Regions from separate parts of the Terrabacter sp. 05T424 genome, predicted to be linked through region 1. Evidence: riboswitches for the same ligand, from Rfam matches in the RefSeq annotation. Region 1 holds a riboswitch; each other region holds the start of a gene.
What was found. A riboswitch is a leader RNA that binds a small molecule or an ion and turns the genes downstream of it on or off. The one in region 1 is predicted to bind cyclic di-AMP.
Positions count from the first base shown of each region.

Region 1 (9,987 bases):
GGAGATCGTCACGGCGGGGAGCACGGTGGCGACCGCGCCGTCGGGGTCGACGCGATAGAGGGTGGCGCTGCCGGGCACCCGGTCGTAGCCCATCGTCCCCGCCCACAGCCGTCCGCGACCGTCGACGCCGCCCTCGTTCATGCGGATCGACGGGTCGTCCCAGAGGTCCAACCACGGCTCGGGGATGCCGTCCGGCCCGTCCGCGAGCGACAGCCCGCGCTCGGTCGAGACCACCCAGCCACCTCGCGAGCGAGGGCGCAGGAACGCGGCCACGTCGCCGACGTGCATCCGGTCGACCGAGCCGTCGGCACGCAGCGTCAGGACGTCACCGGCGAGCATGTCGACCCAGCGCAGGCCACCCCACGTGGGCGACCAGACGGGGCCCTCACCGTGGTAGCAGAGCGCGTCGGTGACCTGCTCGGGAGCGCCCTCGACCAGACCGGTCCCGGCCGCATCCATCAGTCCCACCACACGCCGACGTAGTGGTGTCCCTCCGGCACGCCGGGCGCGTCGACCAGCCAGTCAGCGGCTCCCGCCGGGCCACCGCTGGACTCGGTGTCGGCGTCGATCGTCATCGCGTCGACCTCTTCGGGCTGCAGTGTGGTGATGACGGCCACCCCACTGGCGTAAGGCCATTCGTCGTCGGGAAAGTCCTCGAACTCCAGCACGTCGAGCTCGACCCGGACGTCGTGCACCTCAGGGTGCGAGCGCAGGTCGAGCAGGACCTTGCGCACGGTTTCGAGCTGCACGTCCTCGGGCCGGTTGGGTGCGATGCTCCACTCGCAGTCGTTGCCGTCGAAGAACTGCTCGAGGGTCACGGCCACCTGCGCCGTGGCTCCCCCCAGCCCGCGGACGTGGTCGACGAAGGCGGACTGCTTGGTCAGATCCATGACGGTCGTGGGCCCCTGGGGTCGCGGTCAGTGCACTGGCGCGGCGTCGGCTACACTGACGCCGCGTGCCGCCTCGCGAGCCCTTGCGGGGCACCAGCCGGCGGCCCGTGCGAGCGTAGCTCAATGGTAGAGCGCCAGCTTCCCAAGCTGGATACGCGGGTTCGATTCCCGTCGCTCGCTCCGCAGCAGTCACCCGAGACGGGCGCCCCGTCAGCCCCAGCCAGACCCGGCGACGAGCACCGGGCCCGGCACAGCCTCCTAGCGCACCCGACCGGCCACCCACGCGCTGGTCCACAGCTTCGAGAGCTGCACGCGCTGGCCCGGTCGCGGCGAGTGCCAGACCTTGCCGCTGCCGGCGTACACCCCGACGTGGTAGGCGCGTCCGGCCCGCATGAAGAAGACGAGGTCCCCGGCCATGATGTTGGACTTGGCCACCCGCACGGTCCTCAGGCGCTGGGCGTTCGCAGTGCGGGGCAGTGCCACGTGCAAACGGGTCCGGTAGACGTAGTAGATGAGGCCGGAGCAGTCGAACGCGTACGGCCCCGCGGCACCCCAGCGGTAGGGCTTGCCCCTCTGAGCGGCCGTGAGGCGAAGTGCCTGGATGCGACGCGGGACGGCCGCCACGGGGGCGGTGGCCACGTTGACCGCCTTCTTCGGTGCTGCCTTCACGTGGGGGGCAGCAGCGGTCGGCGCCGTCGTGGAGGCAGGCGGTGCACCGCCGGTCCCCACGAGGAGGGCGGCGCCGAGCAGCGGGGTGAGGGCGAGGGACTGGAGCGGCAGTCGACGGCCGGGGCGCCGATGGCGTCCGGGGCGTGCAGGGCGTGCAGGACTCGTAGCGGGCATGGTCGGGTTCCTTCCCACGCCTTCGAGGTGAGCTGTCGGGTTCGGGCAGAAGTGGCCCGGCCGCAGGTCGCGGCTTCACCCCGAGGACCGGTCCTAGCCGGCCCAGAATTGGGTCCCCCGCTCCTGTCCGCGTGATGCGCAGCTGCCCCGGCCGGCGGACAGGACTCGGCGTACCGGCGGGCCGGCCGGGGAGGACCCCGGCCGATGAACTGCATCGACGGTCGCAGACGAATGGTTGAACCGTGTAGGTCACGGCTCGATATCGGCAGATGTTGACATGACAAACCGCCCTGAAGGAGGGCGTTTCTGACAGCGGAGCACGAAACCGTCCGAAAACGACTGGACCCGCGACGGGCTTCCGGCACACCATGGTTGCCGCTCCGCACCGGAGTCGTCAGTCGTCGGCGGGAGAGCCCGCGGAGAGGTGGGTGGCCTTCATGGCCTGCTCAGCGGTCACGGACCTGCGTCACCTCACCCACCCCGGCTGACCGGGTCGCCCGGTCCTGCCCGACTGACAGGAACACCGTGAAACCACTGACAGACAATGAGATTCGCACTGCCCTCGTGAACTGCTCGCGCCGCGAGGCGAAGCAGGCGAGCATCCCGGGCAGCCTCGAGACGCTCCCGTGGGAGCAGCTGGACTACTTCGGCTGGGTCGACCGCAGCAACCCCCAGAGGGCGTATGCCGTCGTGCCCGTCGACGACGAGGCGGTCGCCTTCGTCCTGCGGGCGTCGGAGCGGACACGCAAGGCGCGGGCGATGTGCGCCTGGTGCGAGGACGCCTTCGCCACGGCCGACGTGCGGCTGTGGGTCGCGCGACGTGCCGGCGCCGCCGGCCGCGAGGGAAACAGCCTCGGCACCCTCGTCCACGCCGACTTCAGCTGCTCCCAGCACGTGCGCCGCCCGCCGAACGCGATGGAGGGCGGACTCGACGCAGGCTCGCTCGTCGATCGACGCGTCGAGGAGCTCCGGGCGCGCTCGTCCGCCTTCGCGCGTCGGGTCCGCGACGGCTCCTGAGCTGGCGCTGATGCCCTGACGTCAAGGCCCCGGCCCGGCGTCAGGGCATCGGCTCGACCGGCTCCCCCGACAGCACGCCATCCATGATCCGGCGCCAGATCGGGGCGGCGTAGCAGGCACCGGTCATCGACGCGCACGACTTGCCCGCCATCGACACGTTGAACATGTGCCGGGTGGGGTGGACCGGGTTGCCCACCCACACAGCGGTCGTCAGCTGTGGGGTGTAGCCGACGAACCACGACTGCGCGTTGCCGTCGGACGTCCCCGTCTTGCCGGCCGTCGGGCGTCCGGGCAGCTGGTTGAGGATGCCCGAGCCGTGCGTCATGTTGTACTCCAGGTACGTCGTCGCCTCGTCGACCGCGTGTGCGTCGGCCACCCGTCGGCAGGCTGGAGGTGGCGCCCACAGCGTGCGTCCACCCGCCACGACGCTGGTGACGGGGTGGACGTCACAGAGGGTGCCGTGGGCGGCGAGGGCGGCATACGCGTTCGCCATCGTCTGCGGCGAGACGGCCTGTGCGCCGAGCACCACCTGCGGGGGGTAGGTGCCCAACGGCTGGCCGTCGCCGCCGTGGATGCCGAAGGCCGTCATCGTCGAGTGGATCGCGCAGACCCCGATCCGGCTGGCGAGTGCCACGAAGGCGGTGTTCGTCGACTTCGCCGTCGCCTGCTTCAGCGACATGGTGCCGCCCTTCCACGGCTCGTCGTTGTAGACCGACCACGGGCCGCCCACGCCACACGGCTGGGGAAACTGCTTGCTGCTGAAGGTCGCCGGCCGATGGTTGTCCGCGGCCGGCGCGTTCACCGAGGCGTTCGTGCCGAGCCCCTGCTTCATGGCGGTCACGAGGGAGAAGGCCTTGGCCGTCGACCCGAACTGGAAGCCGCCGGAGCCGCCATAGCGCCGGTCGACGGCATAGTCGAGCTCGGTCGCGCCGGGACCCGAGCCGTAGGCCGTGTCCTGGCCGAGGCCGAGCACGGCGCCGGTGCCGGGCTCCGTGACGTACGCGGCTGCCGCCACACCGAGCGTGTTCTGCTCCGGGGCCACCGCGCGCAGGGACGCGTCGACGACACGCTGCACCGACGGGTCGAGCGTGGTGCGGATCGTCAGGCCGCCCTGGAAGATCCGGTCGCGCCGGGCCTGCTGGGTCGGACCGAGTGCGGGCTGCCCCTCGAGCCACGCGATGACGAACGAGCAGAAGTAGGGGTCGGGGGACGCGTCGCACGTCGCCGGCTGATGGGTGACATCGAGGTCTCGCGCCAGGGGCCGCTTCACGGCCGCCGCATACGATGTCGGGCTCAGCTCGCCGAGCGCCTTCATGCGCGCCAGCACCACGTTGCGTCGGGCCTGCGCCGCCTTCGGATGGTGCACCGGGTCGCTCGTGCTCGGGCTCTGCACGAGACCGGCGAGGGTCGCGGCCTCGGTGAGGGTGAGCTCACTCGCGTGCACGCCGAAGTAGTGCCGGGCGGCTGCCTCGACGCCGTAGGCCCCGTCTCCGTAGTACGCGAGGTTGAGGTAGCCCTGCAGGATCTCGCCCTTGCTCCATGACCGCTCGAGCGCGACCGCGTAGCGCAGGTCGACGAGCTTGCGCGGGATCGTCTTCGCGATGGCGGCCCGGGCCGCCGCGTCCTGGCCGTCTCGCAGCGCCTGCGCCTGCAGCGACAGCTTGACGAACTGCTGGGTGAGCGTCGACGCACCCTCGGTCGCCTGCCCGGTGCGCAGGTCCGCGAGGACTGCACGGGTGAGCCCCTGGGGGTCGATGGCCCCGTGCTCGTAGAAGCGGCTGTCCTCGATCGCCACCTGGGCGACCCGCATGACCGGCGCGACCTGCGAGAGGGGCACCACCACGCGGTCCTCGTCCTGCGGCGTCGCGATGAGCGATCCGTCGGCGGCCAGGATCCGCGAGCCCTGCGCGAGCTGCGCCATGGTGAAGGTGCTCGGCAGGGCCATGAACGCGTCGGCGCCGGCGGCCGACAGCCCGCCGAGGGCAGCCAGTGCGGGCGTCCACAGACCGGCAGCCAGCACCCCGACCGACACCGCGGCCGCCACGAAGGCGGCAAGCGTGCGGGCCGTTCGTCCGAGGTCGCGGCGTCGTCCGGTCACGGACCACGATAGGCGCGCGACGCCGACGGCTCGCTGCGTGTCGGCTGGGAGCTGGCTGCGAGCGGAGGTATGCCACCGGCGTGGCCGTTTGGACGACGACGCCCGACTGTTGCTACGGTTGCGACGCCTCGCAGGCGTAGTTCAGTAGCAGAACAGCCCTCTTCCAGGGGGAAGACGTACGTGCAATTCGTGCCGCCTGCTCCAACGCGAAGGGCCCGGTCCTCCACGGACCGGGCCCTCCTGCATGTCCGGGCGAGGGCGTATGCCGCGTGCCCGGCGAGATGGTCAGCGCTCGTTGCCCCGCTTGTAGTTGCCGGTCGCCCGGGCGAGGGCGTGCTGGATCGCGTTCTCGTCTCCTCCGTCGGGCACCCGGTCGAGACGGCGGGCCGGGCCCCCGGCGACGACTGAGACGAGCCGCCCGCCTCGCGACACTCGCACCTCGCCCGAGGCGGTGCGCTGCCAGTGGAAGGGTTCATCGCGGAGTCGGTTGCGGGCGTCCATGGCCCCATCCCAGCGGCTGGGGCGCGCCGGAGCGAGCGGGTTTTCGACTGCACCACCCCGGCGCGTGCCCGCGCACGCGGGCAGCAGCGGGACGGCATACGCAAGCGGGCGAGCGTGGCCCAACCGTGACCTGCTCCCCTTGCGATTCGTTACCGGTCAGTAGCATCATGGAAGTGACCGGCCAGTAACTTGGCGCGCCCGCCGACGCGGACGCACGACGAGCGACAGAACGCGGAGGGTCCCGATGGGCCACTACAAGAGCAATGTGCGCGACCTCGAGTTCAACCTGTTCGAGGTCTTCAACCGTCAGGACGTCCTCGGGCGCGGCATCTACGCCGACGTCGACGTCGACGCGGCGAATGACATCCTCCGCGAGGTCTCGCGCCTCGCCGAGAACGAGCTGGCCGACAGCCTGCTCGACAGCGACCGCAACCCGCCCGTCTATGACCCGGCCACCCAGACCGTGACGATGCCCGACTCGTTCAAGAAGTCGTTCAAGGCCTACGTCGACGGCGACTGGGGCAACCTCGACGTGCCGGCCGAGCTCGGCGGCATGGTCGTTCCCGCGTCGCTGCGCTGGTCGGTCGCCGAGATGGTGTGCGGCGCCAACCCCGCCATCCACATGTTCACCGCGAGCTACTCGTTCGCCAACCTGCTGTGGCACCTCGGCACCGACGACCAGAAGAAGCTGGCCAAGCACATCGTCGACAAGGCCTGGCACACCACGATGGTGCTCACCGAGCCCGACGCCGGCTCCGACGTCGGCGCCGGCCGCACCAAGGCGGTCCAGCAGCCCGACGGCACGTGGCACATCACCGGCGTCAAGCGCTTCATCACCTCGGCCGAGTCCGACATGGTCGACAACGTCGTGCACTACGTCCTGGCCCGCCCCGAGGGCGCCGGCCCCGGCACCAAGGGCCTCTCGCTCTTCATCGTGCCGAAGTTCCACGTCGACCTCGAGACCGGCGAGCTCGGCGAGCGGAACGGCGCCCACGTCACCAACGTCGAGCACAAGATGGGCCTCAAGGTCAGCACGACGTGCGAGGTCACCTTCGGCGAGCACGAGCCGGCCGTCGGAACCCTCCTCGGCGACGTGCACGACGGCATCGCGCAGATGTTCAAGGTCATCGAGAACGCGCGGATGTTCGTCGGCACCAAGGCGATCGCCACGCTCTCGACCGGCTACCTCAACGCCCTCGAGTACGCCAAGGAGCGGGTCCAGGGCGCCGACCTCACGCAGATGACCGACAAGTCGGCCCCGCGTGTCCCCATCACCAACCACCCCGACGTGCGCCGCTCGCTCATGCTGCAGAAGGCGTACGCCGAGGGCCTGCGCGCGCTCGTCGTCTACACCGCGAGCCAGCAGGACACCGTCAACCAGGCTCAGGCCGGCAACCCGGCGGCGCCCCTCGAGAAGGGCTCCGACGCCGAGCTCGCCAACAAGATCAGCGACCTCATGCTGCCGATCGTCAAGGGCCTCGGCTCCGAGCGCGCCTGGGTGCTGCTCGGCACCGAGTCGCTCCAGACCTACGGTGGCTCGGGGTTCCTGCAGGACTACCCGATCGAGCAGTACGTCCGCGACGCCAAGATCGACACGCTCTACGAGGGCACGACCGCGATCCAGGGCCTCGACTTCTTCTTCCGCAAGATCGTGCGCGACAAGGGCGCCGCCCTGCAGCACGTCGCCGGGCAGATCCAGGAGTTCGCCAAGGACCTCGGCGGCTCGCTCGACACCGAGCGCGAGCTGCTCGGTCGCGCCCTCGAGGACATCCAGGGCATCGTCGGCTCGATGATCGGCACGCTCATGCAGAGCGACCCGCGCATGGGTGGCGACGTCGCCAACCTCTACAAGGTCGGCCAGAACACCACGCGCCTGCTGCTGTCTGCCGGTGACCTCGTCGTCGGCTGGCTGCTGCTGCGCCAGGCCGAGGTCGCGCAGGCCGCGATCGACGGTGGGGCCTCCGGCAAGGACGCCGACTTCTACCGCGGCAAGGTGGCGGCGGCCTCGTTCTACGCCAAGAACGTCCTGCCGAAGATCGCGGCCGAGCGTGCCATCGCCGAGGCCACCGACAACGACATCATGGACCTTCCCGAGTCCGCCTTCTGACCCTCCACGGGCGAGAGAGCGCGCCATCCTCTCCGACGTCGAATGGGCAGCCCTCCCCCGTGTGGGACGGGCTGCCCTTTCGACTGGGCCCCTGCGTCAGAGCTTGCGCTGGTAGGCCGGGCAGAGCTCGACGATGCGGAAGCCGAGGTCCTCGTTGATCGAGACCATCCACGAGTTCGTGTCGTCGTTACCGGTGACGACGCGCTTGCGCTCGGGGTGGTCGGTCTGCAACCGCCGGAGGTTCTCCACCTTGACGGCCATGCCGAGCCGCCGACCGCGATGGGCCTTGTGCACCAAGGTCCCCCACTGCCAGGCGACCGACGGTGCCCCTGACGGCAGCATGAGGTCGGTGTAGGCGACGACGTCTCCCGTCTGCTCGTGCACGCCGACCGTGGTGAGGCGCGCCCGCCCCTGCTTCTCGAAGACCTCGAGGTACTCGCGGTAGCGGGCCGGCGTCAGCGACTCCTCCTCGAACTCGATGTCGCCCGTGGGTGCGTCGACGGCGAGCTGGTTCATCACCGCGCAGAGCGACTCCTGCAGGTGCTCCGGCACGCCACCCACGTAGGTCTCGAGGCGGTACGCGCCCTGCCACCTCGGGCGCGCGTGCTCTGCGTGCCTCGCCAGCAGGTCGTCGGCGACCGGGAGGTCGAGGTGGCGCATGATCTCGGTGTTGCTGAGGTGGTAGCCGTGCCTCTCGGCGAACCGGCGATAGGGGTGGTCGTCGGCGTCGGGCGGGACCATGACGTCGGTGACGAGCGTCGTGCGCGACTCCTCCCGGGCCCGGGCCACGACGCGGTCCACAAGGGCCGAGCCGGCGCCGTGCCCACGGTGCGCGGGGTCGACCTGGACGTCGTGCCAGACCATCGAGCTGTTGTCGCTCATCGGCAGCCAGATCGTGGCGACACCGACGAGATCGTCGCCGTCCCAGGCGCCCCACATCTCCTGCCGCTCCGCCTCGTCAACGTGCCGCCACTCGACGAGCGTCTCTGCGAGAGAGGGTGGTTGGTGCCAAGGACGCTCGTGGTCCTTGCTCGCGATGATGACCTCGTACGCCCGCGCGCACACCTCGTCGTCGTGCACGTCGATGAGCCTCGTGTCCATGCATCGACCGTAGGGGCGCCACCGGCGGGGTGCCATCGAGTTTCCGGCAGTCGCAGCGTCGCCCGCGTGTGACGGAGTGTTCTCTCGATCAGGGACGGGGGTGGCGGAGCGGTCTCTCGATCGGGGACGAGGGTGACGGAGCGTTCTCTCGATTGGGGCGGGGGCTGGACGTGGGTCAGCGGCGGCGGGGGCGGGTGGTGCGGAGCAGCAGGAGGCCGAGCGCGAGGACCGCGAACCCGACGGCCGGCACGACGTCGCCGACAAGGAAGAAGACCGGCCGGTTGCCGAGCACGTCGACGCCCACGATCGAGACGATGAGGATGCCGAAGAAGAGCACTCCGGCCGAGACCGCGGCGACGGGGTCGACCCACCCGCGGCGCTCGTCCACACCGTCGTCAGCCGGGCGCCTCGTCCGGTCGAAGCGCACGAAGTCCGCGACGAGCGCGGCCGTCACGACGGCGAGAACGGCGAACAGGACCGGCCGCGACAGCCGCCAGGCCCACGAGCCGATTGCGGGTTGCCGCAGCCCGATCGCACGCAGCCCGAGGAGCACCGCCATGAGCGCGGTGAGGTGCCAGAGGAACGCCGTCATCGCGAACGGCGCCGCGGAGACGACCACCCGCCACACGCGCGGTCGGGCGAGCATGCGAGCCATGACCGGTCGCAGCACGACGGCCAGCCCGCAGATGCCGATGCCCTGCGCCAGAAGGGCCGCGGTCGGAGGTGCCATGTTGGAGACCGCCTCGCCCGGCAGCCCGACCATCGACACGGGGTAGGGGCCGAGCGCGACGGCGAGCCCCATCGCGCCGAAGCCGACGCCCGCCATCAGCCAGCCCCGCGAGGTGGTGAGCAGGCCGTCGCGCCAAGCGAACCCGAGCTGGTGCAGGGCCAGCCACACGAGCGCGAAGTTGAGGTTGCCGACGAGCGCCTGCCCTCCGGAGAACCGCATGACATCGACGACGACAGCGAGAGCGACGAGCACGGCGACCACCCGCAGGCCGAACCTGGCGTGCAGGCCGCGCATGAACGGCGCGAAGGCACACGCCCCCAGGTAGATGCCGACGAACCACAGCAGCTGCGGCACCATGACGAGCGCGTCCCGGGCGAGGCGGCCGGCGTCGCCGGGCCGGGCGGTGAGGCCACTCAGGTGGGCGACCAGGCCGAGCACCGCCCAGGTCGCGAGGAACGCGAGGGTCGGTCGCAGGAGGCGCCGTGCGCGCGCCCGGAAGAACGCGGCATACCGGCCGGGGCCGGACGGGTGGCGCCGCTCGAGCGACGCGAGCGTGTGGGCGTGGGCGACCCCGCCGACAAGGAAGAAGAGCGGCATCACCTGGAGCAGCCAGGTGGGCGGCTGAAGGGCCGGCACGACCGCGAGCGCGTTGGTGATCCGCCCGTCCGACGTGATGGCGACCATGAGCCAGTGTCCGAGC
Region 1 covers NZ_JBFTLB010000005.1:69,234-79,220, reverse strand. The annotation lists gene AC1DE0_RS12555 (SMP-30/gluconolactonase/LRE family protein) at 1-459, opposite strand, end outside; gene AC1DE0_RS12550 (hypothetical protein) at 459-890, opposite strand; tRNA gene AC1DE0_RS12545 (tRNA-Gly) at 1,000-1,070, shown strand; gene AC1DE0_RS12540 (C40 family peptidase) at 1,149-1,733, opposite strand; cyclic di-AMP (ydaO/yuaA leader) riboswitch at 1,736-1,875, opposite strand; gene AC1DE0_RS12535 (FBP domain-containing protein) at 2,259-2,750, shown strand; gene AC1DE0_RS12530 (transglycosylase domain-containing protein) at 2,791-4,848, opposite strand; tRNA gene AC1DE0_RS12525 (tRNA-Gly) at 4,979-5,052, shown strand; gene AC1DE0_RS12520 (hypothetical protein) at 5,134-5,349, opposite strand; gene AC1DE0_RS12515 (acyl-CoA dehydrogenase) at 5,594-7,456, shown strand; gene AC1DE0_RS12510 (GNAT family N-acetyltransferase) at 7,553-8,557, opposite strand; gene AC1DE0_RS12505 (acyltransferase family protein) at 8,733-9,971, opposite strand.

Region 2 (9,987 bases), on a different contig from region 1:
CGTTCCAGCTGAGCTTCTGGGTGAGGAACCACTCTGCGCCCGCGAGGCGGGCGATCTGGGGGTATGCCGCCGAGTAGCCGAACGAGTCGGGCAGCCACACGCCGCGGCACCGGACCCCGAGCTCTCGCTCGAAGAAGCGCTGCCCGTGGAGCAGCTGGCGCACGAGGGACTCGCCGCTCGGCATGACACCGTCGGCCTCGACCCACTGGCCGCCGACGGCCTCCCACGTGCCGGCCGCGACGGCGTCCTGGATGCGATGCCAGATCGCCGGCTGGCGCTCCTTCATCCACGCGTACTGCTGCGCGGAGGAGCAGGCGAAGACGAGCTCGGGGTAGTCGACGGCGAGCGCCGTGACGTTGGCGAAGGTGCGCGCGCACTTTCGGACCGTCTCGCGCACCGGCCAGAGCCAGGCGGAGTCGATGTGTGCGTGGCCCACGGCCGTGAGCCGTTGCGCGCTGGTGACCGCGGGGGCCGCCAGCACCTCGGCGAGCGCCGAGCGGGCCGCCACTGCGGTGCCGCGCACGTCGTGGACGTCGAGCACCGCGAGCGCGTCGTCGAGCGCGGCCGTCACCTCGAGCCGCCGGGCGTCGCGTTCGGGCAGCTCGGTCGCGAGGTCCACGAGCACGTCGAGGTCCATTGCCAGGCCGAAGACCTCTGGCTCGAAGACGGCGACGTCGATGCGACCGAGAACGTAGCGCGGCTCGGCACCGGCGGTCGCGACCTCGCCGAGCCCGGTCGGCCGGAACCCGTGCTCCATGACGGCGGGGTTGCCGGCGGCCTCGAGGTAGAGCCGCACCGGCTCGCCACCGGCGGCCTCCGGTGACACCCGGAACCAGCGGTTCATCGGGTGGATCCCCTTGAGGGGCGTGCCGTCCGCGTCGTGGAGCAGCCCCTCGGCCTGGAAGCCCGGCCCCTCACCCCGGAAACCGAGGTCGACGACGACCTCCACGCACTCCCCGACGAAGGCCTCCGGCACCGAGCCGGTGATCTCGAACCACCACGTCGACCACGGCTCACCCCACGGCGTGCCCGGCCCGACCGGCTCGAAGCCTCCGTCGGCGGCCACGCCCAGCGCGTCTGCGACGGGCACCGGCTCGCCGGGCACGTGCCACGCGGACGTCGCGAGCGGCATACGGTCTCGGTGCACCGCAGGTGTCACGTGCTCGGCGAGCACACGGCGGGCGCGGCGCAGGACGTGGGCGCTGTCGTCGAACACCCCCCGACCCTAGCCACGCGCCGCCGGGGCCGCCCGACGTCAGGACGGCCTTAGGACGGCGTCAGGACGGCGTCAGGCCGCGTCAGGAGGCGACGAGTCGATGACCGAGAGGACGTTGCCGGCCGGGTCGGTGAACCACGCGATGAGCGGCCCGCCCTTGCGGAAGACGCCCTTCTCGTCGGTCTCGGTCGGAGTCCCCTCGTACTTCTCGAACGTCACGCCCCGCGCCGTCAGCTCGTCGACGGTCGCCTCGACGTCGGCGACAGGGAAGTTGAGGATCGTGAAGGTCGCGGGGGCGTGGTTCGGCTTGGGGTAGACGATGACCGGCCGGTCGCCCGCGAGGTGGAGCGTGAGCATGCCGTTTGCCTCGGTCACCGTGAGGCCCAGCGTGTCGGCGTAGAACGCCCGGGCGGCCGGGATGTCGTCGACGGAGAAGCCGCCGAAGGCCTTGGAGCTCTCGAGCACGATGGGTCCTTCCTCCATGGGGCGCAGGGTCGCGCCCGCTCCTTGCCAGTCAAGCCCGCCGACGGTCCGTGTGGAGCGTGACGGCACAGAAAGTTCACTGGACCCCCAATCCAGTCGGCGCGGCACGGCGAACCCCACCCCGGAGATGGTCGACGACGACCCCGTCTGAGAAAGAGCAGGCTGGACGGCTTTGTCTCCTCGTCAAGGAGGAAGAACAGATGCGCAGCACCACCACTCGCACGACGACTCGAATCGCCGGCGCCAGCCTCGCGGCCGCCGCGGCCATGGCCCTCACGATCGGACCGGCGTTCGCCGCCGACGGCTGGGTCAGCGCCAACCTCAAGCCCGTCGCGGGCAGTGAGGTCAAGGGCAGCGGCACCGCCATGGTCGAGGTCGAGGGCGACATGATCACCGTGACCATGGCCGCGCGCGGGCTGCTGCCCGACAACCCCCACGCCGCGCACATCCACTTCGCCGCCGCGGCCCGCCACGAGTGCCCGACCCTGGCCGACGACACCGACAACAACGGCCACCTCAACACGACCGAGGGCGGGCCGGCATACGGCGACGTCGTCGTGTCGCTGACCAAGACCGGCGACACCAGCCCCAAGAGCGCCCTCGCCATCGACCGGTTCTCCACCGCCCCCGGCGGCAGGATCAGCTACGAGCGCGGCAGCATCAAGGTCTCCAGCGGCGTCGCCGAGGCCATCGCCAAGGGCCAGTCCGTCGTCGTCATCCACGGCGTCGACCACAACCACGACGGCAAGTACTCCGGCACCACGAAGAGCGACCTCGACCCGAAGCTTCCCACCGAGGCCACCGACCCGGCGCTCTGCGGGGCGCTCCACACCGCACCGGCCGGCGGCATGCACACCGGCGGCGGCACGAGCGCCGACGGCCTCAAGACCAGCACCAACGACTCGATGCTCCTCCTCGGCGGCGGTGCGCTGCTCGCTGCAGCCGGCTCCGGCGCCTTCGCCGCCCGCCGCGCCGCACGGTCGCGCGGCTGAGCGAAAGACGTCCCATGGCGGAGCAGTCGGGCACCTCGGGCCAGTCGGACCAACCGAGCCGACCGAGCCAACCGAGCCGACCGAGCCAGCCGGGCCGTATGCCGTCGCAGCCGGGCCGTCGCGTCACCACCGGTGTCGCGGCGGCCCTGGTCGCAACAGCCGTGCTGCTCGTCGTGGGCGTCGTCGCGCTCGTCATCGGACTCCGCGGCCCGTCGGGGAGCCCTGCGACCCCGCCGCCCGCAGCGGCCCCGGCACCAGCGACCCCTGGCCCAGCGGCCCCGGCGACGACCTCGACGACGACCGGCCCAGGACCTGCGAGGACGACAATTGCCTCGCCGCCCACGTCGGACCCCGGCGCTGCGTTCGGGCGGTTTCTCGACGCGTCGGAGCCGACGTCGCTCGAGATCCCCTCGATCGGGGTGAGCTCGAGGACCTTCGTCCCGCTCCACATCCAGCGCGACGGCACCATCTCGGTTCCCGGCACGGCCCAGGAGGTCGGCCTCTACGACGCCGGGCCGACACCGGGCCAGCTCGGCCCCTCGGTCATCGCCGCGCACGTCGACACACCCTCCGGCGTGCCGGGCATCTTCCACGAGCTCGGCAGGGTCAGGGCCGGCGACGTCGTCAGGGTCTCGCGACAGGACGGCTCGCACCTGACCTTCACCGTCGACCGCGTCGCGGCCTACCGGAAGTCACAGTTCCCGACCGACCTGGTCTACAAGAGCGACTTCCGCCGCGCCGAGATCCGCCTCGTCACCTGCGGTGGTCCGACCGACAGCCGCAACGAGTACCGCGACAACGTCATCGTCTTCGGCCACCTGGCGAGCGGCGCCTGACGCGCCCGTCGGGGTCGTCGCCGACCCCGACGTGGTGGCTCAGCTGCCCGCTGCGGGTACGTCCAGCAGGTCGCGCCGACGTCACGGCAGAGTCAGCACCTGCCATGTGACTCCCGTCACAAGGACCTAAAGGTATGACGCAGGTAAATCGTCGCAAAACGGACCGTCAACGACCTTTCTGGCGCGTGTCCGTTACCTCAGCGTGACTTTTGCCAGTCCCGTCGTCTACTCTTCCGGGAGTCCGGCCACCTGGTCGGGCGCTCGCGAGGTGGACCGCCTAGTCCTGTCACCGCCTCTCGAGCGAGAGCAAACCTTGTGACGGGAGCGGAGGAACCACACGTTTCTCCGGGCGTCCGGCGCCACGACTCCGGACGTCCTTGGGGTGAAGTACTCGCCCGGATCGCGACCTGTCGCGAACCGGGGGAGAGCCGGGCACCTTTCCGCCCGAACCCGACAGCTAACTTCGTAGGCGCGGAGAGGTACAAGCGTGAACAACGAGATCATCCGCGGCCGCCACCGTGCGCCAGGCCGTCACAACCCCCTCAACGAGCTCAAGCTCCTCGCGCGTGAGACGGCACAGCCCGCCATGAAGGGTGCGGCCTTCGTCGCAGCCACTGGCGGCCTCGTGGCCACCTTCGCGAACCCCGCGAGTGCCGAGCCCCTGTCCGCCACCACCGCCGGCGCTGCCGCGGTCGGCCCGACCACCGGCGCCGTCCCCGCCGCCTCGACCGCCCTCTCGAAGATCGGCTACGCGCCGGTTGCCCAGAAGACGGTCACCCAGCCCGCCGCGGCCCCCAAGCCGCGCGTCATCGAGGACATCCAGGTCAAGACGCAGCGCGCCGCGACCAAGGCTGCTGCGGTCAAGGCTGCTGCCGTCAAGGCCGCTGCCGAGAAGGCTGCCGCCGAGCGCAAGGCCGCCGCCGAGCGCGCCTCGCGTGACCTCACGCGTCGCACGCTGACGGCGACCACGTCGACCGCCAAGTCGACCAGCAACGGCTCCGTGCCGGGCGCCTCCTCCGGCATGCGCTCGTCGTACAACTGGGCCACCCCGGGCCAGTGCACCTGGGGCGCGCTCGCCAAGTGGCACGCGTCCGAGGGCTACTACCCCGGCGGCTGGACCGGCAACGCGATGGCGTGGGCCTCGGGTGCCGCCAACGCGGGCTACACCGTGACGGGCACGCCGCGTACGCGCTCGATCCTGGTCATGCAGCCCGGCGTGCACGGCTCCTCGGGCGTCGGCCACGTCGCCTGGGTGACGGCCGTCAACGGCGACCAGGTCACCATCGTCGAGATGAACGCCCTGGCCGGTGCGTACAACTACAACACCCGCACCCTGACCGACGGTCCGGGCATGAAGTACATCTACGCGCCGTGATCCTCGCGGACTGAGCGCTTGTACCGAAGGGGAGGATGCTGCGGCATCCTCCCCTTCGTCATGCCCGCGCGCCGTGCCTGACGCATCACACCGGCCCTCCTCGGGGAATGCTGGCCCTGCTGTCCGACTTGTCGCCCAGGTAGTTGAAGGCTCCACCCACACGGGTGGGCAGCCGCGGACCACCACCGCCACCTACACCCCGACACTTCACCGACAGTGAGGAGCAGGCCTGTGTCCACGGCCTTCGAGACCATCCGCATCGGCCGCTGGGACCTCCCCCAGCGCTTCGTCATGGCCCCCCTGACGCGCAACCGCGCGGGCGAGGGCCAGGTGCCGACCGAGCTCAACGCCGAGTACTACGGCCAGCGCGCGAGCGCCGGCCTCCTGATCACCGAGGGCACGCAGCCGAGTGCCGTCGGCCAGGGCTACCTCGACACCCCCGGCATGCACTCGGACGAGCAGGTCGAGGGCTGGCGCCTCGTCGCCGACGCCGTGCACGAGGGCGGCGGCCACGTCGTCGTGCAGCTCATGCACGCGGGTCGAGTCGCGCACCCCGACAACAAGGGTGGGCTCGAGAGCGTCGCCCCCAGCGCCATCGCCGCGCCCGGCACCGTCGTCACCCCATCGGGCCAGCAGCCGTATGCCGTCCCGCGCGCCCTCGAGACCGACGAGATCCCTGCGCTCGTGGCGGAGTTCGTCCACGCGGCCCGGCAGGCGATCGCGGCCGGGCTCGACGGTGTCGAGGTGCACGCCGCGAACGGCTACCTGCCGCACCAGTTCCTGGCGCCGTCGAGCAACGAGCGCTCCGACGCCTACGGCGGCTCGCCCGAGAACCGCGCGCGCCTCACCGTCGAGATCACGACAGCCGTCGCGGAGGCCATCGGCGCCGACCGCGTCGGCATCCGCATCTCGCCTGCGCACAACATCCAGGGCGTCCTCGAGGAGGACGAGCTCGAGACGGCCGCGACCTACGAGACGCTCGTCGAGGGCATCGCCCCGCTCGGCCTCGCCTACCTCAGCATCCTCGGCGACCCGGAGTCCGACCTCGTGCGCAACCTGCGCAAGCGGTTCGGCGGCCCGGTGCTGCTCAACACCGGGTTCGCCTCGGTGACCGACCTGGCCCAGGTGGAGGACCTCCTCGAGCGCGACCTCGGCGACGCCGTCGTGGTCGGCCGCGAGTTCCTCGCCAACCCCGACCTGGCCCGCCGCTGGCGCGAGGGTGCCTCGCTCAACGAGCCGAACCCGGCGACCTTCTACGGTGGGGGCGCCGAGGGCTACACGGACTACCCCGCCCTCCCCTGACGACGTAGGAAAGTGGGCACTCGACGGGTGACTCGGGTCGAGTGCCCACTTTCCGACGGGGCCTGGGCGTCGGGAACTGCGCACTCGACGGGTGACTTGGGTCGAGTGCCCACTTTCCGACGGGGTCCGCGCGTCGGGAACTGCGCACTCGACGGGGTGAGTCAGGTCGAGTGCCCACTTTCCGACGGTCAGGTCGGCTCGGGCAGATCCTCCCCGGCCGGCAACGCGTCGCCGAGTCTGCGCTGCACCCAGGTGACGTCGTGCCACGCGCCGAACTTCCAGCCGATGTCGCGGTAGGTGCCGACCGTCTCGAAGCCCATCGCCGCGTGCAGCCGGCCGCTCGCCTCGTTGGGTTGAGTCATCCCCGCCGCGGCCATCCGGTAGCCGCGGGCGGTCAGTCGGGTCAGCAGCTCCTCGTAGAGCCGCCGACCGCCGCCTCGCCCGTGGCGGTCCCTGGCGAGGTAGACCGAGACCTCGCACGACCAGCGGTACGCGGCGCGCTCCTTGAACGGCCCGCCGTACGCGTACCCGACGACCTCACCCGCGTCCTCCAGTACGAGGAACGCATGTGATCGCTGCGCCTTCCCGATGCGCCGGCCCATCTCCTCGGCGTCGGGGGGCTCGGTCTCGAACGTGATCGAGGTGCCGGTGACGTAAGGCGCGTAGACGGCCGCGCAGGCTGCCGCGTCGCCGGGGGTCGCGTCACGGACGAGGAGATCGGGCATGGCGCCGATGCTAGGTGCCGGCGTGACGGGGCGTCGCGCCACCCGGACCTGACGCAACCGATCTGGGGGGCACCCAGAACGCGACGTCAGCGATCGGCAGGTGGGACCACGACGGGACTCACGCGTGACCCAGGACGTTCCGGCTCGGCAGCGCGTGGGTCACCGGCGGTCCGGGGCCAGCTTCTCCAGCGCGGTCAGGGCATCCATCGCCCGTGACCGGAGGTCGCGCAGGGCGCGCTGCTCATCGGCGTCGAGGTGCCCGATGAGGAACGCCGCCGCCTCGCCGCTGTCGACGTCGAGCGCGAGGTGCCGCAGGCTCGACCGCGTGACCGTCGCGTCGTGGTGCAGGCCGATGACATCCTGGACCGACTCGGCGACCTCCTCGATCTCGCGGATGCGCGAGCCTGCCACCGGTGCGGCCGCCTCGGCCGCGTAACGCAACCGCTTGGCGGCCTTGCGCACGTCGTGCAGCCGGGCGGCCTGCTCGACGGGGTCGCTGGTGGCCCGGGCCAGGCCGATCCGCTCCACGACCCGCTCGAGGTCGTGCTCGACCCGCCTGCGGGCGAACTTCTTCGCGCTCGTGTCTGCACCGGCCGTGAACGGCGGGTCGCCGGCGGCCGAGTCGAGCAGGGCGAGCATGGCGGCATACCTCGTCGAGGCGAGCGTCTCCTCAACGACGTCACCCGCGGCGGCGAGGTCGAGTCGCAGGCGCGCCCGCAGGCCGCTGACGGCGTCGTCGAGCCCGACCGGCTCGGCCGCCGCGAGCAGCAGCTCGGTGTGCTCGATGACGACCTCGACGTCGCGGGCCTGCCCCAGCAACCGGGAGACCCACCGCAGCTCGTCGCGCAGCGGCTCGGTCACCGTGCGCTCGAACACCGGCCGGAACGTCGCGAACGCCGAGCGGATGCGGCGGAGGGCGACGCGCACGTCGTGCAGACCCTCGGGTTCGCCTGCGTGCAGGGCCTCCTCAGCCCGTGTCAGCGCCTCCCGCTGCTCCGCGAGGCACTGACGCACCAGGGACGCGGCGGACGGCATACGCCATTCCTACCCGTGGGGGTGACCGAGAGTCACCGGTTCGGCGGAACCTGTGAACTCGGGGCTGACCACTGCCGCTCGGGCCGATCGAAACGTACAGTCGAAAAGGTGGCACGGGTCACCGCTCCCCCCGCAGTCGACACCGCCGCCCCTGGCGCCGGGACACCTTTGCGCGCGCGGCTGTTCGCGCCACCAGGATCGCCGCTCGCCGGCTCCGGGCCGAGCCCGGAACCCGAGCCTCCCGAGGGGCCGTGGCAGCGGACGCGCCGCCGGCTCGCCGCCGTGCCGCGGTGGGTGTGGGCCACGCTCGCCGTCGTCGTGCTCGTCGCCGCAGCACTGACCACGTATGCCGTCACGCGACCTCCCGGCCCCGCCCCCATCACCCGGCGCGACGTCGACCTCACCGTGCAGAAGGGGATCGAGAAGCAGGCCGAGGCCCAGGCGGCCGCTCCGGCCGACGCGACGCTCGCGCACGCCGCGATCGCCCCGTCGCTCGTCCTCATCACCACCCGAGGCACATCGGCCGGGGCCCGGTCGCAGGGCAGTGGCGCCGGCATCGTCGTCAACGCGGACGGCACCGTGCTCACGGCGCTGCACGTCGTCCAGGGAGCGAGCGCGATCACCGTCGCGTTCTCCGACGGCACCACCTCGCCGGCCACGGTCGCGTCCCGCAAGCCCGAGAGCGACATCGCGACCCTCACTCCGGCAAAGCTTCCCGAGACGGTCGTGCCGGCCGTGCTCGGCGGCGGCCTCGTGGTGGGGGCGCCCGTCTTCGCCGTCGGCCACCCGCTGGGGCTGACCGACTCGCTCTCGGCCGGCGTCGTGTCGGCGCTCGACCGGACCGTGCGGGTCGAGGGCAGCCGCCAGCTCGAGCACCTCATCCAGTTCGACGCGGCAGTCAACCCGGGCAACTCCGGCGGCCCCCTGCTCAACAAGACGGGACAGGTCGTGGGCATCGTCACGGGCCTGGCCAACCCCACCGACCAGACCCTCTTCGTCGGGATCGGTTTCGCCGTGCCCATCGCGACGGCGGGCGGTGGGACCGGGGGCATCGCGCGCTAGGCGGCACAGCGGCACAGCGGCATACGGCATACGGCACACGGCACACGGCACACGGCACACCCGAGCTCGACACGACACCACGACACCACGACAGCGGCGCAGCAGCGGCAGGAGGACGGCATGGACGGTGAGGCAGGCAGCAGATCGAGTGGCCGGCAGGGTCGGCACGAGCTGGAACAGGCGCTCTACGAGGTCAAGCGGACCATCGTCGGACAGGACCTGCTGCTCGAGCGGATGATGGTCGCCCTGCTGGCCCGCGGCCACCTGCTCGTCGAGGGCGTGCCCGGCCTGGCCAAGACGATGGCGATCAAGACGCTCGCGCACGCGATCGGCGGCGAGTTCCAGCGCATCCAGTTCACGCCCGACCTCGTGCCGGCCGACCTCATCGGCACGCGCATCTACAACCAGCGCGACGGCGAGTTCCAGGTCTCGCTCGGTCCGGTCTTCGCCAACCTCGTGCTCGCCGACGAGATCAACCGCGCGCCGGCGAAGGTGCAGAGCGCGCTGCTGGAGGTCATGCAGGAGCGGCAGGTGACGATCGGTCGCGAGACCTTCCCGGCGCCCGACCCGTTCCTCGTCATGGCGACCCAGAACCCCATCGAGTCGGAAGGGACGTACGCGCTGCCCGAGGCCCAGGTCGACCGCTTCATGCTCAAGGTCCTCATCGGATATCCCTCTGCCGCTGAGGAGTTCGTCGTCGTCGAGCGCCAGATCTCCGCTGCCGTCAACACGATCAAGGTGCTCGACCCGGAGATGCTGCGTGGCTTCCAGCGCGAGACCGACGCCGTCTACGTCGACCCCGCGGTCATCGAGTATGCCGTCCGGCTGGCCACGGCGACCCGCGAGCCGGCAGGTGTGGGCCGCGACGACCTGGCCCGGCTGCTGACCTACGGCGCGAGCCCGCGCGCGTCGATCAACCTCGTGCTGGCGGCGCGGGCGCTCGCCTTCCTCCGTGGGCGCG
Region 2 covers NZ_JBFTLB010000002.1:240,404-250,390, forward strand. The annotation lists gene AC1DE0_RS06165 (alpha-mannosidase) at 1-1,216, opposite strand, end outside; gene AC1DE0_RS06170 (VOC family protein) at 1,289-1,699, opposite strand; gene AC1DE0_RS06175 (hypothetical protein) at 1,900-2,691, shown strand; gene AC1DE0_RS06180 (sortase domain-containing protein) at 2,706-3,527, shown strand; cyclic di-AMP (ydaO/yuaA leader) riboswitch at 3,822-4,011, shown strand; gene AC1DE0_RS06185 (CHAP domain-containing protein) at 4,015-4,902, shown strand; gene AC1DE0_RS06190 (alkene reductase) at 5,134-6,204, shown strand; gene AC1DE0_RS06195 (N-acetyltransferase family protein) at 6,393-6,929, opposite strand; gene AC1DE0_RS06200 (CHAD domain-containing protein) at 7,089-7,964, opposite strand; gene AC1DE0_RS06205 (S1C family serine protease) at 8,247-9,026, shown strand; gene AC1DE0_RS06210 (AAA family ATPase) at 9,147-9,987, shown strand, end outside.
Region 2: another riboswitch for cyclic di-AMP. It lies ahead of AC1DE0_RS06185 (CHAP domain-containing protein); the one in region 1 lies ahead of AC1DE0_RS12540 (C40 family peptidase).

Region 3 (9,987 bases), on a different contig from region 1:
TGCTGACACCGCCGGCCCGCTGGAGCTCATCGCCCGTCTCGCCGGCGACGACCTCGAGGTGCAGGTGCGCGACCGCGGCAACTGGCGCGCGGCCGCCGACCGAGGTGGCGGGTGGGGACTACAGCTCATGCACGCGCTCATGGACGAGGTCGAGGTCGAGCACGCGTCGGCGGGCACGGAGGTCCGGCTCACCCGCCGCGTACGCCTGGGAGCCCGCCCATGAGCGAGCTAGCCCGGGTGCGCACACACCGCGAGGGGTCCACCCAGGTCGTCCGCATCACCGGCGAGGTCGACCTCTCCAACGCGCGTGACGTCATCGATGCCGTGGGCCACGCCGTCCCCGAGGACGTCACCCACATCGTCCTCGACCTCACCGACACGACGTACGTCGACAGCGCCGCCATCGCCACCCTCTTCCGGCTCTCCGAGCGCCTGCGCGACCGCCGTCAGGACCTGCGCCTGGTCGTCCCGAAGACCTCGCCCATCCGCGCCGTCATCGAGCTCACGCGGCTCAGCCACGTGATCCCCGTCGACGATGTCACCCCCTCCGGGCCCCCGCTGTCGCCGGTGTCGCCCGAGTCCCCGGTGTCCGGGGTTCCCCCGCTGCCGTATGCCGCCGTGCCCGAGACCACGACTCCGGCACCGTCCGACCGTGGCGGGGTCGACGGGCACGACGGGCGGGACGGGCGGGACGGGTCGCGCGGCGAGCCGGACCCCGGCCCAGACGGCTGGGACGGCTCGGGTCAGCGCAGGGTGTAGGTGCCCGACGCCGGAAGAACCGAGCCGGCCCGGCCCACGAACGCGGCCACCAGGGCACCCGCCGGCGGGGCATCCGCCACCCTCGTCACCTCGACCACGACACGACCCGCGTGCATCCGCTTCTCGAACAGGGCCGACGGCGTCGAGACGTGCTCGATGGCGCGATGGCCCACGTCGTCGACCACCGAGGTCACGAGCCAGCCCGGGCTCACCGACAGACGCGTGAGGAACGACCCGCGGTCCGCGGGCTCGAAGGTCAGCGTCGTCACGACCACACCGCCGGGCCGGGCCACGACCGGAGGGGGCGGACCCGTAGGGCCGGGCAGAGCCGGCGGTCGGGCGGACGTCGGTGGCCTGCCGGCCACCGAGGACGTACGCGGCGTGGACGGCGCGGCTGCCAGTGCGGTCGTCCGTGCCGTACCGGGCACGGCTCGCACGCTCAACCCCGTGTTGGGTCGCGAGCGGCCGGCCTGGACCCGCCCTGCCTCCCGGTCGCCCGAGACATCCTCGGCCACCGCCACGCCGATGACCGGCCGCAGGCCGGACGCCCCTCTGCCCGAGCCTGCCGGGCCTGGCGCTGCAGCGCCGGAGCCACTCGTCGCGGGCTGGCCGCGCGGGGCCGGCGCTTCGGCCGCCACCGTGCCATCGGGGCCAGGCTCGAGCAGGAAGGGCGTCATCGTCAGCGCCAGCGCCAGCGCCGCGGCCGCCGTCACCAGCACGGCCCCACGAACCGGCACCGACAGCACCCGAGCCTCCAGGGGCGCTCCGGAGCCCGAGGCGCGGGCGGCCTCAACCGCCACGCGGTCGGGCAGGCCCAATGGGGCCGCGGCCCCGGCGGCCACCCCGGCGGCGGGGGCGTCGGTCGTGAACGCTCCCGGCAGCAGGGCGGGGGCGACCCGCAACCGGATCGCACCGTCGACGTCGTCGAGGACGGACGCGGCCGCCCGGCACGGCGCGCACCGCGCGAGGTGCTCGTCGACCTCCGGCCGGTCACGTCCCGGGGGCGAGCCACGCAGGTGGGCTCCGAGCGTCCGGCGGATCGACGCGCAGTCGGGCTCCTCCGCCCTGGCGACGAGCTCGGACAGCAACCCGAGCCGCAGTCGGTCGCGAGCCCGGTCACCCGGGTCGTGCGGGCCCTGCCTCGTCGCTCCACCCCGGGGGACGAGCCGGCGCGAACCCTCGTCGTGCATGACGAGCCGCCAGAGGAGCGCCCGCGATTCGCTCGGCAGCGACCTCCAGGCGGCGAGCACCGCCTCACCCGTCTGGTCGTCGACCGCGCGCGGAGGCTCACCGGCGAGATCGTCGCGCGCCCGTTCCACCATCTCCCGTCCCGAGGTCCACCGGGCTGTGCCCGGCCGCAGTCCGCCAATGGAACCCCCCAGTGCGCGACCTCACGGGGCGGGAAGACCGTCGCGCGAGCAACGCACCTGCTGCATCCTCCACCCCGACCGGGTTCCGTGTCGCCAAGGCTGGCGCGACATGCCAGCAGGTGGACGAATCTCCTTGCGCAATGGGCGGTTTGCGGTTTTTGCCCCAGCTGCTCAAATCGTCTGTGTGGCGACGCCGCGCAGCAGCGCGAGGTAGTCGTCGACGGGACGCGCACCCGACACGGCGGCATACGCGTTGGCCACGACGAAGGGCGTCGAGCTGACGCCCATCGAGCGGGCCTGCTGCTCGTCGGCCCGCACCTCGTCGGCGTACTCGTCGGACGCGAGGACGGCCGAGACGCGCCGCTCGTCGAGACCACACTCGGCGGACAGGCGCTGGAGCACCTCGTGGTCGTCGATCGCGAGCCCCTCGCTGAAGTGCGCCGACTGGAAGCGCTCGACCGCGGCCGAGCGCAGGGCAGGCCCGCCCATCTCGCCGGCCAGCGCACACAGGCGATGGGCGTCGAAGCTGTTGGCCCGCACGGCGCGGTCCCAGTCGAAGTAGAGGTCATCGGCCTCGGCGACCTCGCTCGCCCTGGCGTTCATGAGCCGCCCCGTCTCGCCGTCGCCGCCGTGGCGCACCGACAGGTGCTCGCTGACAGGCACGCCACCGCCCCGCGGGGCCTCGGGATCGAGCTCGAAGGAACGCAGGCGCACCGTGACGTCGTGCGGCCGCTCGAAGGCGGCGACGGCGGCCTCGACGCGCCGCTTGGCCACCCAGGACCAAGGGCAGACCAGGTCGCTCCAGAGCTCGAGCTCGATGAGGGTCGTGGACTCGGCAGCAGGCTGGTCGGTCATCGACTCAGTCAACCATGGCCCCGAAAAGCGTTGTGCCCCCGCCGGAGTCGGCGAGGGCACAACGAACAGAGAGGTCGAGCGAGGCTCAGAAGCGGCCGTAGCCCGAGGGCGCCGTCCAGATCGAGTGGTTGCCGATGACGGTGCCGGGGCGCTGGGCGTCGATCATGCGGCCGGGGCTGACGTAGATGCCCACGTGGTAGGCCGGCGAGCCGAAGAAGACGAGGTCACCCGGCTGCGGGTCGCTGACGCGCGTCGCCGCGGCCTGCTGGGCCGAAGCCGTGCGCGGGATCGAGATGCCCGCCTGGCGGTAGACGTAGGACGTGAAGCCCGAGCAGTCGAAGCCCGACGGCGACGAGCCGCCGTAGACGTAGGGAACGCCGAAGAAGGACTGCGCGATGCCGACGATGCCGGAGGCGCTGGGGATCTTCGCGTTGTTGAGGGCGACCCGAGCGGTCGACCGGGACGCACGGTCGGCGGCGGCTGCGCGAGTGACGGCCTTCTCGGCAGCCTTCTCGGCGGCAGCCTTCTCGGCGGCGGCCTCGGCGCGCTCGCTCTTGACCTTGATGTCCTCGATGACGAGCGGCTTGGACTTGAGGGCCGGCTTGCCGTAGCCGATGGCCGACAGGGCGCTCGACGCCTTGAGGGTGCCCACCTGCGGACCGACCACAGCGGGGCCCGCGGCGGCGCTGTTCACACCGTCTGCGGCGTTCGCCGTGCCGGCGAACGAGGCGACGAGGCCACCCGAGGCGGCGACGATCGCAGCACCCTTGACGGCCGGCTGGGCCGACTCCCTGGCGATCGTCTTGAGCTCCGAGATCGCGTTGAATCGACCGGGGGCGCGGTGGCGCCCGGGAACGTTCTGAGCCACGTTTGACCTCTCGACGCCTACGAGGTGAGCTGTCGGGTTCGGGCTGGAGGTACTTGCCCGGCCTTCACTCGGACCATGTCGGTCCACGGAGGGCTTCACCCCGAGGACGTCTCTCGACGTCCGGAGAAAGTGGTTCCCCCGCTCCTGCCATTGCGGTTCGTCACTGGCCACAGGTCGATGGCAGGACTCGGCGGTCCGACCCGGGGCACTCGCTCGACGGGGAGAGCAAGTGCCGCCACGCTACCCAACCGGCCGGAGGTTGTCACCTCCAGGTCCACAGAATTCGGAGAACTTCCGGCCACCCGGACAAATGTGGCAAGGCATGCCAAGTCACCCCCACCAAAGGGGGCACACCTTGACGTACGGGTCGTCAGGCGGTCTGGCAGTAGACGTGGACCGCGACCTCGTCGGGCAGCGAGACGGCCGTGGAGGGCTCGCCGCCGTCGCGGACCACCATGACCCAGGCACCGTCACGCGCGACGTCCACACGGGCTCCGGGCATGACTCCCGCGCTCGTGAGGAGTCCGAGCGCCTCGGGGTCGACCTGCACGGGCTCACCGATGCGGCGGATCGTCACGCTCGCGGCGCTGTCGCGCACGGCAGTGGTGAGCGGGATCAGTCCGGTGAGGAAGTCCTCGTCCTGGTGCATGCCGAGCTCGTCGAGACCGGGGATCGGGTTGCCGTAGGGCGACTCGAGGCCGTCGCCGATGAGTCCGAGGATCTTGCGCTCCACCTTCTCGGACATCACGTGCTCCCAGCGGCACGCCTCGTCGTGGGCGTACTCCCACTCGAGGCCGATGACGTCGACGAGGAGCCGCTCGGCGAGGCGGTGCTTGCGCATGACGCGGGTCGCGAGCAGCCGACCGTGGTCGGACAGCTCGAGGTGACGGTCGCCGGAGACGGCGACGAGGCCGTCGCGCTCCATCCGGGCCACGGTCTGCGAGACCGTCGGGCCCGAGTGGCCGAGACGCTCGGCGATGCGTGCCCGCAGGGGCACGATGCCCTCTTCCTCGAGCTCGTAGATCGTCCGGAGGTACATCTCGGTGGTGTCGATCAGGTCCGTCACGGTCATACCTTCTCAGAATCCTCGGACGGTCAGTGACCGCCCGTCGCTGTGCCGGTGGAGGTGCCTGCCCTCGAGCCCGGAACCCGTGCCCGAGTCGGGTCGTGCCGAGGCACCCAGACGCGCAGCCATCCCGCCCCCACGACCGCGCCCGCGCCGAGCACGACGGCGGAGGCGCCGAGAGACATGACTGCGCTCAGACCTGACAACGCCAAGGGGCCCGCGGCCCTTCCCAGGTCGGCGCACAGCCGCCAGCCACCGAGGAACTGGGCGCGGCCGTCGGCGGGCGACGCATCGGCGCCCAGCGTCATGATCAGGCCGGCCCCGAGCCCGTTCCCCACACCGAGCACGGTCGCGGCGGCCGTCACGGCGACGAGGCTCGTCGCCAACGGGAGCAGCGCCATCCCGAGGCCCAGCACGAGCATGCTCGGCACGGCTGCCGCCACCCGTCCGTAGCGGTCCATCAGCCAGCCGGACGGATAGAAGAGGGCCATGTCGATGGCGCCGGCGACGCCGAACACGAGCGAGGTCTGCGCCGGCGTGAACCCGACCGACTCGGCCCACAGCGGCACGAGCGCCTCACGGATGGCGCGCGCGCCCGCCACGCACATCGCCCCGGTGCCCAGCGTCAGCAGCACGTGCCGGTGCTGCACCAGCACGGACGCGACGCTCCTCGGGACGCCGGCCGTCGCGACCCGGTGCGCCGAGCCGGTGATGTCGGGAGCCACGAGCACGAGCACGAACGCCGCGATGCTCGCGACCCCGCCGACGGCGTACGCGGACTCGATGCCCCAGCGCGTGATGACGAGGGAGCCGATGAACGGCCCGACGAAGTAGCCGATGCGGTGGACGCCACCGAGGGTCGAGAGCGCGCGGGCGCGCATGGCGACCGGCACCGCTTCGGTCAGGTAGGCCTGCCGCGCCAGCCCGAAGAGCGAGCCTGCGAGCCCGATGACGAGGACGCCGACGAAGAGCATGACGAGGCCGCCCGCGAGCGCCGAGACGACCATGCCTACGGCCTCGACGACGGCTGCGACCAGCAGCGCCCGACGCTCCCCGATGCGGGCGGCGAGGGCCCCGGACGGAAGGTCACCGAGCAGTTGCCCCACGCCCATCATCGCCACGAGCAGAGCCGCGACCCCGACCGAGGCGCCGAGCTCGCGGGCCGACACGGCCACGATCGGAGAGACGGCCCCGGCACCGGTCGACCCCAGGAGCGTGGGGCCGTACGCCGACAGCGCGATCGCACGCAGGCTGCCGGTGCGTTCGCCCCCGCCGTCCCCCTCGCCGCGAATCTCGGTCACGCCACAGGACCCTAACGATCGGGTTACTCGGCTGGCCCGCTCGTCCGGGCGACGGAACGATTGGCGCGTGACCGGGAGTCAGGGGACGAGCAGTCCCGCGGCGGTGGACAAGGCGTTGGCGGCGACGACCGCGAGCGCCAGTGTCGTCGTCTCCTCCCGGCCCCTCACCCGCCACCACCGAGTGAGCAGCGCCGTCTCCACCACGACCACGACGACCTCGGCCGCCACCAGCTGGGCCGACGAGGAGAACCGCGTCGAGACGGCATGCAGCAGCGGTTGCGTGAGCACGTTGACTCCCACGGCCGCAGCCACCGCGCGGCCCCACGCCGCCCACTCCGCGTGGCGCGCGAACCCCACCAGCACCGGGGTCTCGACGGCGATGGTCACGACGAGCGCCTCCCACGCGCGGACGGTCACGGCATGACCGGCGTGTCTGCCGGGACGCAGCGCTGGCGCACCGTGACGCTCCTCGTGCTCGGGGCCGTCGGCGCATCGCTCGCCCTGGCACTCGGCGCGCCCGTCGCGACGGCCGTGATCGGCCTGATCCTCTTTGGCATCCTGCACAACCTGCTCGAGATCCGCTACGTCGCCGGCCGCTTCTCGGGGCTCCTCGGCCGCCCCTTCCTCGACCTGCTCGTGGCCCTCGTCACGGTGATCGTCATCTGCCGCTTGCTGTCGGGCGTCGTCGGTCGTCCGGCCCAGCTGGCCGAGATCCTCCTCGGCTACGGGGTCATCGCCCTCGCCGCCCGCTACGGCCTCGAAGGCCGGCGCCGCCACGTGGTGTGGGGAGTCGTGGCCGCTGCCGCGGTGCTCTCCCTGACCTTCCCGGCGTACCACTTCGTCGTGCTCACCCACCTCCACAACGTCGTCCCGCTCTTCTTCCTCTGGGAGTGGTCGCGCCGCATCACCTCGCGCCGCGGACGACAGGCCTTCCGCGCCGTGCAGCTGCTCTGGGTGCTCGCCATCCCGGCGGTGATCCTGCTCGGGCTCCTCGATGGCTCGCTCACGACCGACCCGGGCATCGTGCGCAGCGTCGTCGGTGACGGGCAGACAGTGCTGGCCACGAGTGCACCGCCGGGAGCCGCGGCCACCCTGCTCGGGAGCCGGTTCCTCACGGTCTTCGCCTTCATGCAGACGATGCACTACGTCGTGTGGGTCGCCCTCATCCCCCGCGTCGCGCCCGACGCCACCGCCTCGTTCGAGGCCCGGGTTCCGTGGGTGACCGGCCCGCGGCTCTGGGCCGTCGGCTTCCTCGTCGCGGCCGTCTTCGCCGTGCTCTTCGGCGTCGACTTCGTCCAGGGCAAGGCGCTGTATGCCGCCCTCGCCAGCTACCACGCCTACCTCGAGCTGCCGGTGCTGCTGGCCATGCTCATGGGGGCGCGCAGCCTCCTGGCGCCGCCCGCCCCGGCTGCAGCCGACACCGAAGCGACCGGGCAGACTGGGCACACTGGGCCGACGGCGACGACCGTGCCGACGGTGCCGACGGTGCCGACGGTGCCGATCGTCTCCCGGCTGCCGGCCGGTGGCTCGGGATCGATCGGGCCCACACCCGAGACCGCCGCGGTGGCCGTGGCGCCTGAGCCCGAGGTCGGCACATGACCCTGCTCGTGCCGTTCGACGCGGCTGCGCCGCCGCAGGACACGTGGGGGCCGATGCTGGTCGTCGCCCTCGTCGTGGTCGCGGTCGTCGCCATGATCCTCGGCTTCGGCCGGATCACCCGACGCCGCGCCCCCGACGGCGAGGTGGCCGGTGATCGTCCAGGCGGCACGGAGACGGAGTCCGGGTCCACCGGCCCCGCGACGACGAGCGACGACGAGCTGCCCACCGACCCTGTGTAAAAGGTCTTGCCGCCCCATTCATCCCGACGTAGGTTCGAGGAGTCGAACCGAAGGGAGGTGATCCGTGAAGTGATTTCTTCCGGAACGTGTGAGGTGGCCACGCGATAGCCGCGTCCCCATCTACACCATGGATGAGGCAGGGCAGTCCGACTCGTCGGGCTGCCCTGTTCCATGTCTCGTCATTCCGGCCTCGTCAGGGCTGCAGGCGCACTCGGGTCCAGGCTCCGACAGCTGCGAGGTCGCCCGGCCCCGTGCGACGGAAGACGATGCGGTCGTGCAGCCGGTTGCTCCGGCCCGCCCAGAACTCCACCTCGTCGCACACGATGCGCCAACCACCCCAGAAGTCGGGCACCGGCACGTCGTCGTCGCTGCCGGTGTCGGGGAAGCGCTCCAGCACCTGCTGCCACCGGCGCTCCAGCTCGGCCCGGTCGGCTGCCGGGCGTGACTGGTCGGAGGCCCAGGCCGACAAGCGCGAACCGTAGGGACGCGACGCGAAGTAGCCCTCCACCTCGTCACGCCCGAGGGGCTCGGCGGTGCCGCGGAACCGGATCGCCCGATAAATGGAGGGCCAGGTCAGACTGGCCGCCACCCGCGGATTGCCCTGCAGCTGCTGGCTCTTCGCCGAGCCCAGGTTGGTCACGAAGCCGGGGCCTCGCTCGTCGAAGAACCGCATCAGGACGGTGCGCACGTCAGGCGCGCCGGACTCGTCGACGGTGGCCACCGACAGCGCCGACGGCTCCGGCACGTCGGCTCTCTCCTCGGCGGCCGCCTGCGCTGCGTCCACCCATGCCCGTGCCTGGAGGTAGGGCGACTCGGCGACGTCGGCCTCGACGAGACCGTCTCCGGAGTAGTCGAGGCGGCGCACCTCATGAGCCGTGCGCGTGGGCTTGCGGGCCGGCTCGTCGGCCGACGCCACCGGGGTGTTGTCCATGAGCCCAGACTAGGGTTGGCGACAGGAAGGCCCGCACGAGCGTCAGGCCACGGCGCGTGCGGACCCAGCGAGAGCCCCGGCCGTCCGGGGCCGGTGAGGAGTCGGACGATGGCAGGCAAGGGAAAGCTCGTCACCCAGACCGTCAAGCTCGGGATCAAGTACGGCCCGCAGATCTGGGTGGCCAGCCAGGCGCTGCGTGAGCCCGCCAAGGAGGCTGCCAACAAGGCCATCTCCAGCGAGCGGGCCAGGCGTCAGGCGATGGACCACGCCAGGTCGCTCGCCGACGGCAGCATCCTCAAGGTCTACAAGGGCGACGCCGCGCACTGGGTCGTCTTCAGCGGCGACGAGCCCGTCGCCGTGCACCCGGCGACCGACATGCTGCTCACCACCCTCGTCGCGCGTGCCGACCTCACGAAGCGCATCCGTCCGCAGGACAAGGTCAAGGCGACGGAACGCGCCAAGGACGCCGCAGCAGCAGCCCTGCGCCGCGGCAAGCCCAACCAGATCAACTGACCACCCCTGCCCCCACCCAGCGCGGCCCCGCGGACGTGCGGGCGCTCAGTCGGCGACGAGGATGCCGAGCTCGGCCGCGAAGGCGTCGGCGAGGTCGATCACCTGCGGGCGGCTCAGGGTCGCCCCCTTGAGGCCGGCCAGCCCGACCGGCGACCTGAGCGTCGCCCCGGAGAGGTCGAGGCCGGCATACGTGCCGCGACCGAAGGACGGCTGCTGCAGCGTGCAGCCCTCGAACGTCAGCCCGTCGACGACCGCCTCCTGGAGGTCCAGCTCGACGACGACGCAGTCGACGAAGGCGACGTCCTTGAGCCTGGCGCCGCGCAGGTTGAGGAAGTCGACCTTGCCGCCCACCACCGTGACGTCGCGCCAGGTCGAGCCCCAGGCCGACACCGCGGCGAGCCGGCAACCGTCGATGATCGTCTCGACCAGGCTGGCCTCGACGAGGCTCAGGCCGACGCCGTGGACGCGCTGCCATTCGCACTCCGA
Region 3 covers NZ_JBFTLB010000016.1:37,444-47,430, forward strand. The annotation lists gene AC1DE0_RS21500 (ATP-binding SpoIIE family protein phosphatase) at 1-223, shown strand, start outside; gene AC1DE0_RS21505 (STAS domain-containing protein) at 220-759, shown strand; gene AC1DE0_RS21510 (zf-HC2 domain-containing protein) at 744-2,078, opposite strand; gene AC1DE0_RS21515 (DsbA family oxidoreductase) at 2,301-2,984, opposite strand; gene AC1DE0_RS21520 (C40 family peptidase) at 3,070-3,852, opposite strand; cyclic di-AMP (ydaO/yuaA leader) riboswitch at 3,855-4,025, opposite strand; gene AC1DE0_RS21525 (iron-dependent transcriptional repressor DtxR) at 4,223-4,918, opposite strand; gene AC1DE0_RS21530 (MFS transporter) at 4,948-6,219, opposite strand; gene AC1DE0_RS21535 (hypothetical protein) at 6,298-6,636, opposite strand; gene AC1DE0_RS21540 (hypothetical protein) at 6,640-7,818, shown strand; gene AC1DE0_RS21545 (hypothetical protein) at 7,815-8,057, shown strand; gene pdxH (pyridoxamine 5'-phosphate oxidase) at 8,251-8,988, opposite strand; gene AC1DE0_RS21555 (hypothetical protein) at 9,097-9,501, shown strand; gene AC1DE0_RS21560 (pentapeptide repeat-containing protein) at 9,547-9,987, opposite strand, start outside.
Region 3: another riboswitch for cyclic di-AMP. It lies ahead of AC1DE0_RS21520 (C40 family peptidase); the one in region 1 lies ahead of AC1DE0_RS12540 (C40 family peptidase).